One region of the Variovorax cryoconiti genome, then DNA from elsewhere that is predicted to be linked to it. Evidence: predicted binding sites of a transcription regulator. Region 1 holds the regulator's gene; the other holds the start of a gene.
What was found. Region 1 encodes NrdR, which represses ribonucleotide reductase genes. Its sites were predicted from a motif close to CACNANATNTNGTG; they were not measured.

Region 1 (7,577 bases):
CAGGGTGAGCGGTGCGGCAAGCGTGGCCAGCGGCGCAGCCAGTGCTGCCGCAAGCAAGCTGAGCGCTGACCGTTTGAAGGTCGGGGTTGACTGCATGGTGATCCTCCTGTTTTGTGTCCCTGACTGCGACTCAGGAGTTGAGACGTTTCCAGACAAAAATCGTCTGGACTACCGCTTGTGTTTGCGGGCGAACGCCTTCCGCGATGGCCGTGATTCGATAGACCAGCGGGGTCGTATCGTCTGGCGCGAGGCTTTTTGCCGCACCTCCGCGGGTGCTTGCCGAGTAGTCGTAGGGAAGCAGCTCAACCCAGTACCACGCCTTGTTACGGCTCGGAACGAGCAGAGGGTTGCTGGCGCTCCCAGTCTCGGCGCCGGTGAACTGCCCGTAAGTGGCTGCTTTGGTTTTCATGGCGGCCAAATTCGTGGTGTTTCGCCAGAACTCATTGACTTCGAAGGTTGCGTTCGCTCCAGGAACGCAGACTGCTGCAACGCATGGGGGCTCGCTGCTTCTCAACAATGCGTCCATGTCCCAATACTCATTCATGTCGGCGGGAAAAAACGCCTTATTGGCCGCCACGTCGATGACGCCGAATTCCCTGCAGTGTGTGCTGGAGCAGGGCGCGCCTGAAGTGCTCGACCCCTTGATATCGAGTTCGGCATCTTTGGCCATGGCCTGAGCCGCCTCGAGTGCGCGCTGGTAGTCGCTGTCGACGCCGGAAATCAGTTCATTCAGAAGCGCCGTTCTGGAGCTCCAGAGCACCAGCAGCGTTGTCAAGAGCACCATCACCAAAACCACGAAAAGAGAAATCCCCCTCTGGTTCTGAATCGAAGAAATGGCTTTATATTTCATGGGAGAACGCCAGCTCTGATATCAAATGTGTTTCGGAAAACGATTCGCAACTTATCACCGCGGGCAGTGCTTTCGTTTTTGCAGTTCGTGTAGGTTGCGGCGATGTCCGGCATTCGTTGATCGCCTTTCAATTCAATGCAGACCTCGATGCCGCTGACTGAATTCCAGAGGTTTCCTCCCTCCACGTTTTCCGCGGTCATGATTCGGGTTCCCGAGGCCGACCTCACCCGATACGCCACTTGAAAATCCGTCACATTCGTTGCAATAGCTTGTGTTTCGCCGCTTGGCACTGTGGTGACACATAAGAGTTCATTGCTCGACGCCTTGCGTTTGAATGTTGCATCCATCGTGGTGTTCGCATTAACTACGCTGCCGAGACAACTCCGACGCTGTGTATTCGCCAAGCTTGGTGAAGAGAAGTTGCTCACGGACAGCCGGTCTCCGTCCGCACCATCCGTACCTTTCACGGAAACGCCTTCGCTATCGATTCCCGCATAAGTGGCATCGAATGAATAAAGTCCGTTTGTGTCGCTTCTCTGCGGCTCTTGAGACCCGGCTTGGCGCAGCTGGAGACCAATCACGCGCAAAGCATAGGAGCCTTGTTGCTGCAATTGAGCAATGTCGCCCACCGTCCCCGCGGTGGTGTGCGAGACGGTCAACGTCCCGATCGCTGCCGCGATCACCAGTAATCCCAAGGCGATTCCAACCAACAGCTCGATCAGCGTCAGGCCAAGCTGTCGCGTCGGTCTCGAATGGCGTGGGAGAGTCGCCACCCTCGCGGTCGGCAATGTTTTACGGTTGCACATAGACCAAATGGCAAAGATGCGTTGCGGGGCACTCGATACCCTCGACCACGGCACTTGGAAGAAAGGGTGTTTTGTAGTCGTCCGAATCGCTGGCTTCATTCTTTTTCCATGCCACGATGATTCCGAGTTGTCGGCGATTGCTCGAAGTTGCCTCATCGGTCGATAGGAAGAGGTTTGCCTGGCCCAGCGGGAGTATTTGGGCGACATTTGCTTTCCACTTCGCAAGGTCCCAGTGAGCAAGCTCTTCAGGAACGCAACTTGTCGTCGAGCAATCAACCGTGGGTTGCGGAACCGTAGCCGTGAAGCCGCTGACATACGCGCCAATTTGCGAGTAGCTGCCTGGGTTTGTCTTGATTCGCTCGGAGAAATCCTCGATCAGCCGAACTGCCTGACCCCGTCGGACACCGGTTTGTGTCTCGGCGAGCAGACGCAATTGAACGCCGAGCATTCCTAATACCGCAACCGCAAGGATGGCGATCGAAACAAGCGACTCCAGCAACGTAATACCTCGCTGCCGCGATGGGTTCGAGCTCAACATTGTGTTCCCTCGGCTGTTCTAATTCGACCCCCAGAATTAACGCAGATTTTCAACGAAAAGCGCAGGGGGTCGGATGAGTCGCCCAGTTGAAAGGAGTACGCGCCGAGTCCATTGATCTGTCCCCAGCCGTCAAGCACAACGACGTTCTTGCTGGAGGTAGCCGACACACCTGTAGGCCTATTTGAGGTCTGGATGATCGTATCGCCGGTGTCGAACGAATTATTGCCATTGGCGTCAGAAACGATCATCCAACCGCAATTCCAGGCGCCATTGCTTCCGCCAATGCAACTATTGGGAATGGATGGGATGGGCACTACCAGGATGCGCCCGCCGCGGCGAATTGCCTCGGTGCGGGCCAGCGACAGCGTGCGAGAGAGGTCTTCTGCCGCACGCCGTACCCGATAACGGCTCACGACGTCTGAAAAACTCGGTGCCGCGAGAGCGCCGAGAATTGCGACGATCGCAATGACGACCATGAGCTCCACGGCCGTGAATCCACCCATCTTGCGTGACGTGGATTGAAACGGACGGAGAGCTTCTTTGGGTCGCATGATCCGGCGCATGCTATACGCAGGATCAATGACTCAGGCCGCCACCTGGCTCAACGGTTTAAATAAACCGATGAAAGGCGTTCAATTCTTATTGCGTAACGTTTTGGCAGGATTGCGAATTGATTTTGACAGATGTGGATTAAATGTCTCGCAGCAACTGCCTGAATTCGTCCACGTCCTCGAAGCTGCGGTACACCGACGCAAAGCGAACGTAGGCGACCTTGTCCAGCTTCTTCAACTCCCGCATGACGAGTTCGCCGACCTTGGTCGACTCAATTTCTCGCAGGCCGCTGGACAGCAGCTTCTGCTCGATGCGAAAGAGGGCGCCGTCGATCTGCTCGATGCTGACCGGCCGCTTGCGCAGGGCCAGCATCATCGAGGCGCGTACCTTGGTCGAGTCGAAGTCGGCACGGCTGCCATCCTTCTTGACCACCACCGGAAAGTTGACGTCCGGTCGTTCGTAGGTGGTGAAGCGCTTTTCGCAGTCACCGCACTGGCGGCGGCGGCGGACGAAGTCGCCGTCTTCCGAGACGCGGGTCTCGACGACCTGCGTTTCGGCATGACCGCAGAAAGGGCACTTCATGCTGCGGTCAGGCCTTCGTGATCAGCGGTAGACCGGGAAGCGGCTCGTCAGCGCATGCACCTTGGCGCGCACGGCTTCGATGTTGGCTGCGTCGCGCGGGTTGTCGAGCACGTCGGCCACCAGGTGAGCGGTGGCGCGGGCCTCCTCGTCCTTGAAGCCCCGGGTGGTCAGGGCCGGCGTGCCGATGCGCACGCCGCTGGTGACCATTGGCTTCTCGGGATCGTTCGGGATCGCGTTCTTGTTGATGGTCATGTGGGCGCTGCCCAGCACGGCCTCGGCTTCCTTGCCGGTGATGCCCTTGGAACGCAGGTCGACCAGCATGACGTGGCTTTCGGTGCGGCCGCTCACGATGCGCAAGCCGCGCTGCGTCAACGTCTCGGCGACGATCTGCGCGTTCTTCACGACCTGCTGTTGGTACGCCTTGAACTCCGGCGCCATCGCCTCCTTGAAGGCCACGGCCTTGGCGGCGATCACGTGCATCAGCGGGCCGCCCTGCAGGCCGGGGAAGATCGCGCTGTTGATCGCCTTCTCGTGCTGCGACTTCATCAGGATGATGCCGCCACGCGGGCCGCGCAGGCTCTTGTGCGTCGTGGAGGTCACCACGTCCGCATAGGGGACCGGGTTCGGGTACACACCCGCTGCCACCAGGCCGGCGTAGTGGGCGATGTCGACCATGAAGATCGCGCCGACGTCCTTGGCCACCTTGGCAAAGCGCTCGAAGTCGATGCGCAGCGAGTAGGCCGAGGCGCCCGCGATGATCAGCTTGGGCATGGATTCATGCGCCTTGCGCTCCATCGCGTCGTAGTCGATGGCTTCGTTCGCATCCAGGCCGTAGCTCACCACGTTGAACCACTTGCCGCTCATGTTGAGCGGCATGCCGTGCGTGAGGTGGCCGCCTTCGGCCAGGCTCATGCCCATGATGGTGTCGCCTGGCTTCAGGAAGGCGAGCATGACGGCTTCGTTGGCCGAGGCACCGCAATGCGGCTGCACGTTGGCGGCGTCGGCACCGAAGATCTGCTTGACGCGGTCGATCGCCAGTTGCTCGGCGATGTCGACGAATTCGCAACCGCCGTAATAGCGCTTGCCGGGGTAGCCCTCGGCGTACTTGTTGGTGAGTTGCGAGCCCTGGGCCTGCATGACGGCCGGCGAGGCGTAGTTTTCGCTCGCGATCAGCTCGATGTGGTGTTCCTGGCGGGCGTTCTCGGCCTGGATGGCCGCCCAGATTTCGGGATCGGTCTGTTCGACCAGGATGTCGCGGTGGTACATGGCAGTCCTTTGAAGACGGTGGTCCTTGTTCTTCAATCAAACAAGGGCTGCCCAGGCGAACGGCTGATCGCCCGGTGGTTGCCGGGCGGTACGCTTCCCAGTGGTAGTCCACGTCAGCGCCGTCGGCCCCGAAAGGGCGCGGCGCCTATCGCCAGTCGCGTACCCGGCGAGTGTAGCCGAGGGGCCATGCCCCCGGCGATGCGCAGGGTCGATCAGGAGTCCGCCAGCAGGGCCACCTTTTCCGGCGGCGCCACGGTCGCCCCATCCGGCTTGGCCGGTGCGACCACCGGCACGGTCTGGCTCTGCGGCGCCTGTGCACGCAGCGCCGGCGGGGCGACCGGCGGTGCCTTGCCGCCAGCGACCTGGACCAGGCGCGCATGTTCGGCCATCACCTTGGCGGCGTAGCCACCGTCGTCATCGAGGTTGGCGGCGCCCACGTAGTAGCGCAGACCGGCTTCGAGCGAGCCGGCGCGGGCGATGCATTCCTGCAGCACCTTCACACCGACGCGCATGTTGGTCACCGGGTCGAAAGCCGTGAGCGTGCCACCCGCGCTTTCGTACTTGTCTTCGTGGATCCGCGTCATCACCTGCATCAGGCCCTGGGCACCGACGTGGCTTTGCGCGAACGGGTTGAAGCTCGATTCCACCGCCATGATCGCGAGGATCAGCGTCGGGTCGAGCTTGGTGCGCTTGCCGAGTTCATAGGCTTCTGCCACCAGAACGCTCAGAGGCTCCGCAGCCACCCGGTACTTCTTGCTAAGCCAGTAAGCCACGGCGGCTTGCTGCTTGGGCAGGTCGAGCGGGCTCGCGGCCGTGGTGCGGTCGATGGCATTGGGCGTCAGCGCCGTGGCTTCCGGCGCGGGCTTGCGCGACTCGAGCCAGGTGGCGAGTTGTGTTTCACCGGTGGCACGCAGGTCCGGGCGTGCGGCCAGGGCCAGCACGACGAACACCGTGGCAAGCCCGAGCAGGGCGAAGCCGTTGTGCGTGATTTCAAAAAAGCCGTCGACCACATCGGAACCGAATGTCCGTAGCCCGCGGGCTGTGGTCTCCAACGTCTTGTTCATCGCTCTTCCTTTCTGTGCGGCGTCTGAAGATCACGCCGGAGGGCGAGAGGTCGGACGACAGCGCTTGGATTGGTACGTACCAGGTCAGCGCGAGAAGGAGGGGCGCTGACAACATGGTGAGGCCGAAAGTATTCGGCGGCGGATCGGGACGGCCCGGGGGAGAGGTAGTGAGAACCGGGCGAGGCGGATTCTAGGAGCGCCCAAATACACGGTCAAGCATAAGGATGTTGTTTGATATGTTAATGAGTGTGAAAGAGTCGATCGCCTTTTGCATATCCGACCGCACATGTCGATTGGCAATCTGTCTTGCCGCAGCCGCTCGGAAGGCCTAAGCTGGCATGGTCCGATCTCATCGGGCATGTACCGAAGTCCAGCGGTCGAGAAGCGATTCGAGAACCCCGCGACGGAGGCCAATCGGTGGCAATCTCTTGCTGCCAGCACGGGCGGAACGATCCACTTCTGCTCGAGCGAAAAGATGGCATGGGCCTCGCGCCCGTCATCGAGCCCGGTGGCAAGACTTCAGGTCGAACCGCCGGGCTTTCTCGTTTTTGCGCCCGTCGCGGCAAACTTCTCGGTGCGGAGTCTTCGCTCGGCAGCAGGCCTTCGACCCCCGCCATTTGCGGCACACTCGCCCGATGGATGTCGCATCGTTGAAGAAGAACAAGTGGTTGCGTCGCGGAGGCGTCGCGGTGGTGGTGGTGTTGGCCATCTGGGTTTTGGCCTGGCTGGCGGTGCCGCCCCTGGCGAAGAGTCAACTGCAGAAGATCGCGACGGAGAAACTCGGCCGGCAGGTCACGGTCGGTGCCGTCGACTTCAAGCCGTGGTCGCTCGAACTGGTGCTGACAGACCTGCGCATCGCTGCTGCCGATGGCGGCCAGCCGCAGTTGGCCATCCGCCGCCTCTACGCCGATGCGGAACTCCAGTCCTTGCTTCGCCTGGCGCCCGTGATCGATGCGGTCAGCGTCGAAGGCCCGGCCGTCCGCCTGACGCATCTGGCCGACGGCAGGTACGACATCGACGACGTCCTGGCCAAGCTCGCGAGTCCGCCGGATGCGCCCAAGTCCGACCCCGCGCGTTTTGCGGTCTACAACATCAGCGTGACCGACGGGTCGGTGGATTTCGACGACCAGACGGTCGGCCGCAAGCACGCACTGCGCGACCTGGTGCTGAAAGTGCCCTTCCTGAGCAATCTGGATTCGAAGCGCGAGGTCACGACGGAGCCCAAGCTGGCCTTCACGCTCAACGGCAGCGCCTTCGACTCGGCCGCCTTCACCACGCCGTTCGCCGACAACCGCAAGACCGACGCCCAGCTGCGCTTCAAGGGGCTTGACCTCGCGCCGTACCTGGCTTACATCCCGGCGGGCCTGCCGGTGCAGGTCAAGGCCGGTCTGCTGGACGCCGACCTCAAGATCGACTTCGAACAGGCCGCCGTGGCGGGCCTGAAGATCACCGGCACGGTCGAAGCGCACCAGGCCAAGCTGGCGGATGCGAAGGGACGCGACCTGCTCGGCTTCGACGCCCTCAAGGTCGCGCTGGTCGACGTGCGGCCGCTCGACGGCGTGATTCATCTGGGCGACGTGGCGCTCGCCGCGCCGCAGCTCGTGGTGGCGCGTGATGCGCGGGGGCAGCTGAACCTGCTGGCCACCGATCCGGCCACGGGCGCGACACAGAAGGTCGCCGTCCCCAAGACACCGGCCAGCGCAGCGGCTGCACCGGCGGAAAAAAAACCGATGCAGATCATGGTGGACAAGGTCGTGTTGAGCGGTGGCCGCATCGGCTGGCGCGATGAAACCACTGCGCCGGCCGCGGCGGTCGATGTGACGGAACTCGCCATCGAGGCGAACGGGGTCACCTGGCCGATGGCGAAGCCGGCGCGCTTCAGCGGGTCGACCCGGGTGGGCGGTGCCGGACTCAAGTTC
Region 2 (7,577 bases), on a different contig from region 1:
ACGGCGCGCTGCTTCGTGGCCGCCGTGCTGCTGCTGCTGCAGTTCGTGACCTATGCCATCGGCCAGTCGGTGCACTGGGTCGCGGTCGGCCTCTCGTCCGGCTACCTGATCGCCGCGCTGCTGGGCGCGCGCTTCGCGCCCTTCCGGCCGCCGATCCGCGGCTTCGGCACTGCCTGGGCCGTGACCATCGGCATCGACCTGGCCACCTTCACCGCCCTGCAGGTGCTGCAGGTCGGCAGCATCAACTACACGCCGCTGTTCGCGCTGCCGGTGCTGATGGGCGCGGTGCTGGGCACGGTCACCGTGGGCCTGGGCACCAGCGCGGCCGTCACGCTGCTGCTGCTGGCCGACGCGAGCTGGCGCTGGATCGATTCGTCGGGCGACGCCAGCGCGCGCTTCGTGCAGGCGGCGCTCACCGGCACCGGCCTGTTCGTGGTGGCGCTGCTGGCGCACGAACTCGCGCGGCGCCTGGCGCGCGAAGAGGCGCTGGCGCAGCGCGGACGCAGTGCGGCGCAGATGCATGCGCAGGTCAACGACCTGGTGATCGAGACGCTGAGCGAAGGCGTGCTGGTGATCGACGCCGACGGCCGGGTGCATGCCGCCAACCCGGCGGCCGACGTGATCCTCGGGCACGGCCTGGCGTCGATGACGCCGCCCTTCGTGCTGGCGTCGCAGCCGGCCTGGCGCCCGCTGGCCGCGCTCGCGGGGCGCACCTTCTCGCGACGTGCCGCGCAATCGCGCGAACTGCCCGTGGCGCAGGCCCAGGGGCCGGCACGCGAGGTGCGGGTGCGCACGCGCCTCACGCCGTCCAGCGACCGGCGCAACGACAGCCTGTGCGTGATGTTCCTGCAGGACCTGCGCGAGCTCGAGGCCCGCATCCGCACCGAGAAGCTGGCGGCGATGGGCCGCATGTCGGCGGCGGTGGCGCACGAGATCCGCAACCCGCTGGCGGCGATCACGCAGGCCAGTGCGCTGCTCAGCGAAGACCTGACCGACCCGGCGCACCGCCAGCTCACCGCGATGGTCGAGCAGAACGCGCTACGGCTGGCGCGCATCGTCGATGACGTGCTCGACGTGGCCCGTGCGCGCCAGCAGCGCGTGCTGCCGCTGGACGAGCAGTTGTCGCTCGACCCGACGGTGCGCACGCTGGTCGACGAATGGGTGCAGCAGACGCGCCGCGGCGTGCAGGTGGTGCTGGAAGCCGGCGCGGTCGACGTGCGCTTCGACGTCGAGCACCTGCGCCGCATCCTGGTGAACCTGCTGGACAACGCGGCACGCTACGCCAGCGCACGCGATGGCGCCATCCAGGTCCACACGCGCAGCGGCACGGCCGGGCGCGCCAGCCTGCAGGTGTGGAGCGACGGCGCACCGCTCGACCCCGCGGTGCAGCGGCACCTGTTCGAGCCCTTCTTCTCGTCGGAAAGCCGCTCGAGCGGCCTCGGTCTCTTCCTGTGCCGCGAACTCTGCGAGCGGCACGGCGCCACCATGGGCTACGAGCGCTGCCTCGTCGCGCGCGGCAGCCCGGAAGGCAACGCCTTCTTCGTCCACTTCGCGGCCGCAGAAGGCCGGCTGACACAATAACGCCGTGAGCACTCCCAACCCGTCCGCACCGCGCATTGCACAGATCCTGGTCGTCGACGACGAGCCCGACCTGCGCACCCTGTACGAACTGACGCTGCTGCGCGAGGGCTACCGTGTCGAAGCCGCCGGCAGCGTGGCCGATGCGGAAAAGCACCTGCAGGCCGAACGCTTCGACGTGGTCATCACCGACATGCGCCTGCCCGACGGGCTCGGCATGGAGATCCTCCAGCGCATTCACCGCGAGCAGCGCAGCGAGCGCTGCATCGTGATGACCGCCTATGGCTCCGCCGAGAACGCGGTCGAGGCGCTGAAGGCCGGTGCCTTCGACTACCTCACCAAGCCAGTCGACCTGAAGCAGTTCCGCGGGGTCGTGGCGTCGGCGGTGCAAGCGCAGCTCGCGTCGGCACGCCCCCATGTGCCGTCCACCGGCACCGTCGATCCCACACGCGGCATCGAATCGACCGTCGGCGGCAACGGCAACGCTGCACTGGCCCGGCTGGTCGGCGACTCCGAGCCGATGCGCCTGGTCAAGTCGCGCATCGCCAAGGTGGCGCGCGGCATGGCGCCGGTGCTGGTGCGCGGCGAATCGGGCACCGGCAAGGAACTGGTCGCGCGCGCGGTGCATGCCTGCAGCCAGCGCAGCGACGGCCCTTTCATCGCCGTCAACTGCGGCGCCATTCCGGAGAACCTGCTCGAGGCCGAGTTCTTCGGCGCGCGCAAGGGCTCGTACACCGGCTCGGCGGCGGACCGCGACGGCTATTTCCAGGCAGCCCGCGGCGGCACGCTGTTCCTCGACGAGATCGGCGACCTGCCGCTGGCGATGCAATCGAAGCTGCTGCGCGCCATCCAGGAACGCAGCGTGCGGCCGATCGGCTCGACGCAGGAAGACGCGGTCGACGTGCGGATCGTCAGCGCCACCCACAAGGATCTGCAGGCCGAGGTGCAGGCAGGCCGCTTCCGCCAGGATCTGTTCTACCGGCTCAACGTGATCGAGATCGCCGTGCCGGCCCTGCGCGACCGGCGCGAAGACCTGCCCGCGCTGTGTGCCGCGCTGCTCGCGCGCATCGCGCACGACGCCGGCATGGACGTGCCGGTGCTGTCGCCGGCAGTGATCGACAGCCTGGCCGCCCACCCGCTGCAGGGCAATGTGCGCGAGCTCGAGAACCTGTTGCACCGCGCGGTGGCGCTCAACGACGGCGACGAACTGCACCTGGACTTCGAGCCGAGCAACATCGCGCCGCTCGAGCGCCTGTCCGGCATATCCGACTTCGCGCCGATGTCGATCGCTGTGCCGCCCCCGGCCCCACCGCCGCCACCAGCCGCGCCCTTGGCAGCCGCCCCCATGCCCGTGAGCGTGGACGCGCCACAGGCCGTGCCCGCCGACCTGCAGACCTACCTCGACCAGCAGGAGCGCGAGATCCTCGTGCGTGCCCTGCGCGAGAGCGGCTTCAACCGCACCGCCGCGGCCGCGCGGCTCGGCCTGAGCCTGCGGCAGATCCGCTACCGCATCGCGCGGCTGGGCATCGGCACGCCCAACGGCAACGACGATGCCGGTGGCGATGAGTGACGCCGGCAAGGCGACGTCAGGCCTCTGGCAGGATGGCTGGCTGCGCAACGCGAACCTTCTGCCCTCACCGAATTTCGGCCCGCGGCCGCCGGGCGCGCACATCGACCTGATCGTGTTGCATTCCATCAGCCTGCCGCCCGGCCGGTATGGCGGCGACGAGGTGCAGCGACTCTTCACCAACCAGCTCGACTGGGATGCGCATCCGTACTTCCAGCAGATCCGCGGTGCCGAAGTCTCTTCGCACTTCTATGTGCGGCGCGACGGCGCGCTCTGGCAGTTCGTGAGCTGCGACGCGCGCGCCTGGCACGCCGGCGCATCGGCCTGGCGTGGCCGCGGCAACTGCAACGACGACTCTGTCGGCATCGAACTCGAAGGCCTGGAAGGCCAGACGTTCGAAGCGGCGCAGTACGCCACCCTCGCCGCGCTTTGTCCGGCGATCGCGCAGCGCTATCCCATCGGCTTCGTCGCCGGCCACGAGCACATCGCGCCAGGACGCAAGCACGACCCGGGCGCAGGCTTTCGATGGGCGCGCCTGCAGGCCGACACCGGGTGGCCAAGCACGATGTTTCCGCCGCAGACAGCGCGCCGCTAAAAATTTCAATCGAGGCACGGCATCCGATGGCTAGCCGGTCGACCGGCGCGCGGCGCGGCGCCACCGGCCGCCGCCCAGCAACCATGCGGCTTTCAAGCCCAAACAGGCTGGAAAAGTGCGTCGCTGCTGGCTTCGTTCAGACTAACGCAGTCACCATGCGGCATGCGCTGGGCTCTGGGCCCTGTGTGACATTTTTCACGGACCTTGATCTTCGTGAAAAACACTACATCTAGTGATTGTGACCCCCTCACACACTAGATATAGTGTGCTGCCCGACCGATATACCCCGGTCGACCGCGCCGGACGCCGCTTCCGCCACGCGCCCCCAACAAGAATTTGCCAACCGAGGACCGAATGCAAACAGCTCTGAACACCCCGTCCACCACCTCTCGCACAACGACCCCCTCGCCCACCGCCAGCGCGGCGGCCCGCGACAGCGCCGGCTCGCCTGCCGGCAGCGCGCTCGCGCACTACCAGATCATCCGCCGCAACGGCGCCGTGGTGCCCTTCGAGCCCAACAAGATCGCCATCGCGATGATGAAGGCCTTCCTCGCGGTGCACGGCACGCAAGGCGCGGCATCGGCCAGCGTGCGCGAGACGGTCGACACGCTGACGCAGGCCGTGGTGCGCGCCATGGTGCGTTCGCGTCCGGGCGGCGGCACCTTCCACATCGAAGACGTGCAGGACCAGGTCGAGCTCGGCCTGATGCGCGGAGGGCACCACGAGATCGCCCGTGCGTATGTGCTGTACCGCGAGCGCCGCACGCAGGAGCGTTCCAAGCAAGGCGCGCAGGACGCGCCCGTCGCACCCACGCTGCATGTGCTCGACCGCGGCGAACGCGTGGCACTCGACCTGAACGAGCTCAAAGGCCTGATCGAATCCGCCTGCGAAGGTCTGGGCGACAGCATCACGGCCGCGCCGATCCAGGCCGAGACGATGCGCAACCTGTACGACGGCGTGCCGCTCGACGAGGTGTACAAGGCCTCGATCCTGGCTGCCCGCACGCTGATCGAAAAAGATCCGGACTACACCTTCGCGACCGCGCGCCTGCTGCTGCACACGATCTTCAAGGAGATCATCGGCCGCGAAGTGATGCCCGCCGAGCGCTCGCAAGCCTATGTCGACTACTTCCCGCAGTTCATCAAGAAGGGCGTCGACAACGACCTGCTCGACGAGAAGCTGCTGCAGTTCGACCTGCCGCGTCTGGGCGCCGCCCTGAAGGCCGAACGCGACAACCAGTTCGACTACCTCGGCCTGCAGACCCTGTACGACCGTTACTTCCTGCATGTGCGCAAGGCGCGCATCGAATTGCCGCAGGCCTTCTTCATGCGCGTGGCCATGGGCCTGTCGCTGGGCGAGATCGACCGCGAAGCGCGCGCCATCGAGTTCTACGAAGTGCTCTCGTCCTTCGACTTCATGTCGAGCACGCCCACGCTGTTCAACGCCGGCACGCTGCGCTCGCAGCTGTCGAGCTGCTACCTCACGACCGTGCCCGACGACCTCGATGGCATCTACGAGTCGATCAAGGAAAACGCGCTGCTGTCGAAGTTCGCCGGCGGTCTGGGCAACGACTGGACCCGCGTGCGCGCCCTCGGCAGCCACATCAAGGGCACCAACGGCGAATCGCAAGGCGTCGTGCCGTTCCTGAAGGTCGTGAACGACACGGCCGTGGCCGTGAACCAGGGCGGCAAGCGCAAGGGCGCCGTCTGCACGTACCTGGAAACCTGGCACCTCGACATCGAGGAGTTCCTGGAGCTGCGCAAGAACACCGGCGACGACCGCCGCCGCACGCACGACATGAACACCGCCAACTGGATTCCCGACCTCTTCATGCGCCGCGTGATGGAAAAGGGCACCTGGACGCTGTTCTCGCCCAACAACGTGCCCGACCTGCACGACCTCTTCGGCGCCGACTTCGAAAAGGCCTACGTCGCCTACGAAGAGAAGGCGCTGCGCGGCGAGATCAAGCCTTCGCGCACGCTGCCTGCGGCCGACCTGTGGCGCAAGATGCTCACGATGCTGTTCGAGACCGGCCACCCGTGGATCACGTTCAAGGACGCCTGCAACGTGCGCTCGCCGCAGCAGCACGCTGGCGTCGTCCACTCGTCGAACCTGTGCACCGAGATCACGCTGAACACCAGCGACACCGAGACCGCGGTGTGCAACCTGGGCTCGGTCAACCTGATCAATCACTTGAAGGACGGCGCACGCGACGCCAACGGCGTCGCCTCCAAGGTGCTCGACCAGGAAAAGCTCAAGAAGACGATCTCGACCGCGATGCGCATGCTCGACAACGTGATCGACATCAACTACTACGCGGTCAAGAAGGCGCGCGACTCGAACCTGCGCCACCGTCCGGTCGGCCTGGGCCTGATGGGCTTCCAGGACGCGCTGTACGAACTGCGCATTCCCTACGCCTCGCAAGAAGCCGTGCAGTTCGCCGACGAGTCGATGGAAGCCATCTGCTACCACGCCTACTCGGCATCGGCCGACCTGGCCCGTGAGCGCGGCAAGTACTCGAGCTACAAGGGCTCGCTGTGGGACAAGGGCATCCTGCCGATCGACACGCTCGACCTGCTCGAGAAGGCACGCGGCGGCTACGTCGAGGTCGACCGCTCGTCCACGCTCGACTGGGACGCACTGCGCCAGAAGATCAAGACCCAGGGCATGCGCAACTCCAACTGCGTGGCGATCGCACCAACGGCGACCATCTCGAACATCATCGGCGTCGACGCCTCGATCGAACCCTGCTTCGGCAACCTGTCGGTCAAGTCGAACCTGTCAGGCGAGTTCACCGTCATCAACCACTACCTGGTGCGCGACCTCAAGCGCCTGGGCCTGTGGGACGACGTGATGGTGATGGACCTGAAGCACTTCGACGGTTCGCTGCGCCCCATCGACCGCGTGCCGCAGGACGTGAAGGCGCTCTACGCCACCGCGTTCGAAGTCGAGACGACCTGGCTGGTGGAAGCCGCCGCACGTCGCCAGAAGTGGATCGACCAGGCGCAGTCGCTGAACATCTACATGGCGGGTGCCTCGGGCAAGAAGCTGGACGACACCTACAAGCTCGCCTGGCTGCGCGGTCTGAAGACCACCTACTACCTGCGCACGCAGAGCGCGACGCACGCCGAGAAGTCGACCGTGCAATCGGGCCGGCTCAACGCCGTGTCCTCGGGCGGCAGCAACGATGCGCCGAAGATGAGCGCGATCGAAGCCGCCGCTGCTGCAGCGCAAGCGCAGCTCAATGCGATGCCTGCCACCGACATCGCTTTCTGCGGTGTCGACGATCCGACGTGCGAAGCGTGCCAGTGATGTCAGCGTGATGCGAATGTGATTCGCGGCATCGCCCGACAAAATGCGATGCATGCGAACAACATAAGCAAGAGATAATTCGGGCGCGATGTGAGGCTGCACTTTGCAACTCGCATCGTTGCTCACATAATTTGAGCATTGGATTTTTCTATGTTGACCTGGGACGAAGAAGTCAAGCCATCCTTGCCAAAGGACATGCCACAAGGATTGCAGCACTCACCATCGCAAAGCGGCGCATCGGTCGCCCGCTCGATGGAATTCCCGACGCCGCAAACAGCCTCCGCCGCCACGCCTCTGCCTCGCACGACGCTCGATGACGGCGCATCGGCACCGGTTCGCCCAGCTGCGCCGGCACCCGTCGCGCGCCGCGTGAACGCTGCCGACAAGCGCATCATCAACGGCCAGACCGACGTCAACCAGTTGGTGCCGTTCAAGTACAAGTGGGCCTGGGAAAAGTACCTCGCCACCTGCGCCAACCACTGGATGCCGCAGGAAGTGAACATGACGCGCGACATCGCGTTGTGG

Region 2: ACSFA2_RS05480 (ribonucleoside-diphosphate reductase subunit alpha) is a predicted target of NrdR. The motif match lies at 3,993-4,006, and genes of this name have one in related genera.

What each region holds. Positions count from the first base shown of each region.
Region 1 covers NZ_JBPJZI010000006.1:43,938-51,514, forward strand. The annotation lists gene ACSFA2_RS15995 (pilus assembly protein) at 1-96, opposite strand, end outside; gene ACSFA2_RS16000 (pilus assembly PilX family protein) at 131-850, opposite strand; gene ACSFA2_RS16005 (PilW family protein) at 847-1,755, opposite strand; gene pilV (type IV pilus modification protein PilV) at 1,643-2,194, opposite strand; gene ACSFA2_RS16015 (GspH/FimT family pseudopilin) at 2,188-2,745, opposite strand; gene nrdR (transcriptional regulator NrdR) at 2,885-3,328, opposite strand; gene glyA (serine hydroxymethyltransferase) at 3,350-4,594, opposite strand; ZMP/ZTP riboswitch at 4,637-4,763, opposite strand; gene ACSFA2_RS16030 (lytic transglycosylase domain-containing protein) at 4,807-5,658, opposite strand; gene ACSFA2_RS16035 (DUF748 domain-containing protein) at 6,294-7,577, shown strand, end outside.
Region 2 covers NZ_JBPJZI010000002.1:146,671-154,247, reverse strand. The annotation lists gene ACSFA2_RS05495 (two-component system sensor histidine kinase NtrB) at 1-1,581, shown strand, start outside; gene ACSFA2_RS05490 (sigma-54-dependent transcriptional regulator) at 1,586-3,148, shown strand; gene ampD (1,6-anhydro-N-acetylmuramyl-L-alanine amidase AmpD) at 3,141-3,740, shown strand; gene ACSFA2_RS05480 (ribonucleoside-diphosphate reductase subunit alpha) at 4,095-7,052, shown strand; gene ACSFA2_RS05475 (ribonucleotide-diphosphate reductase subunit beta) at 7,203-7,577, shown strand, end outside.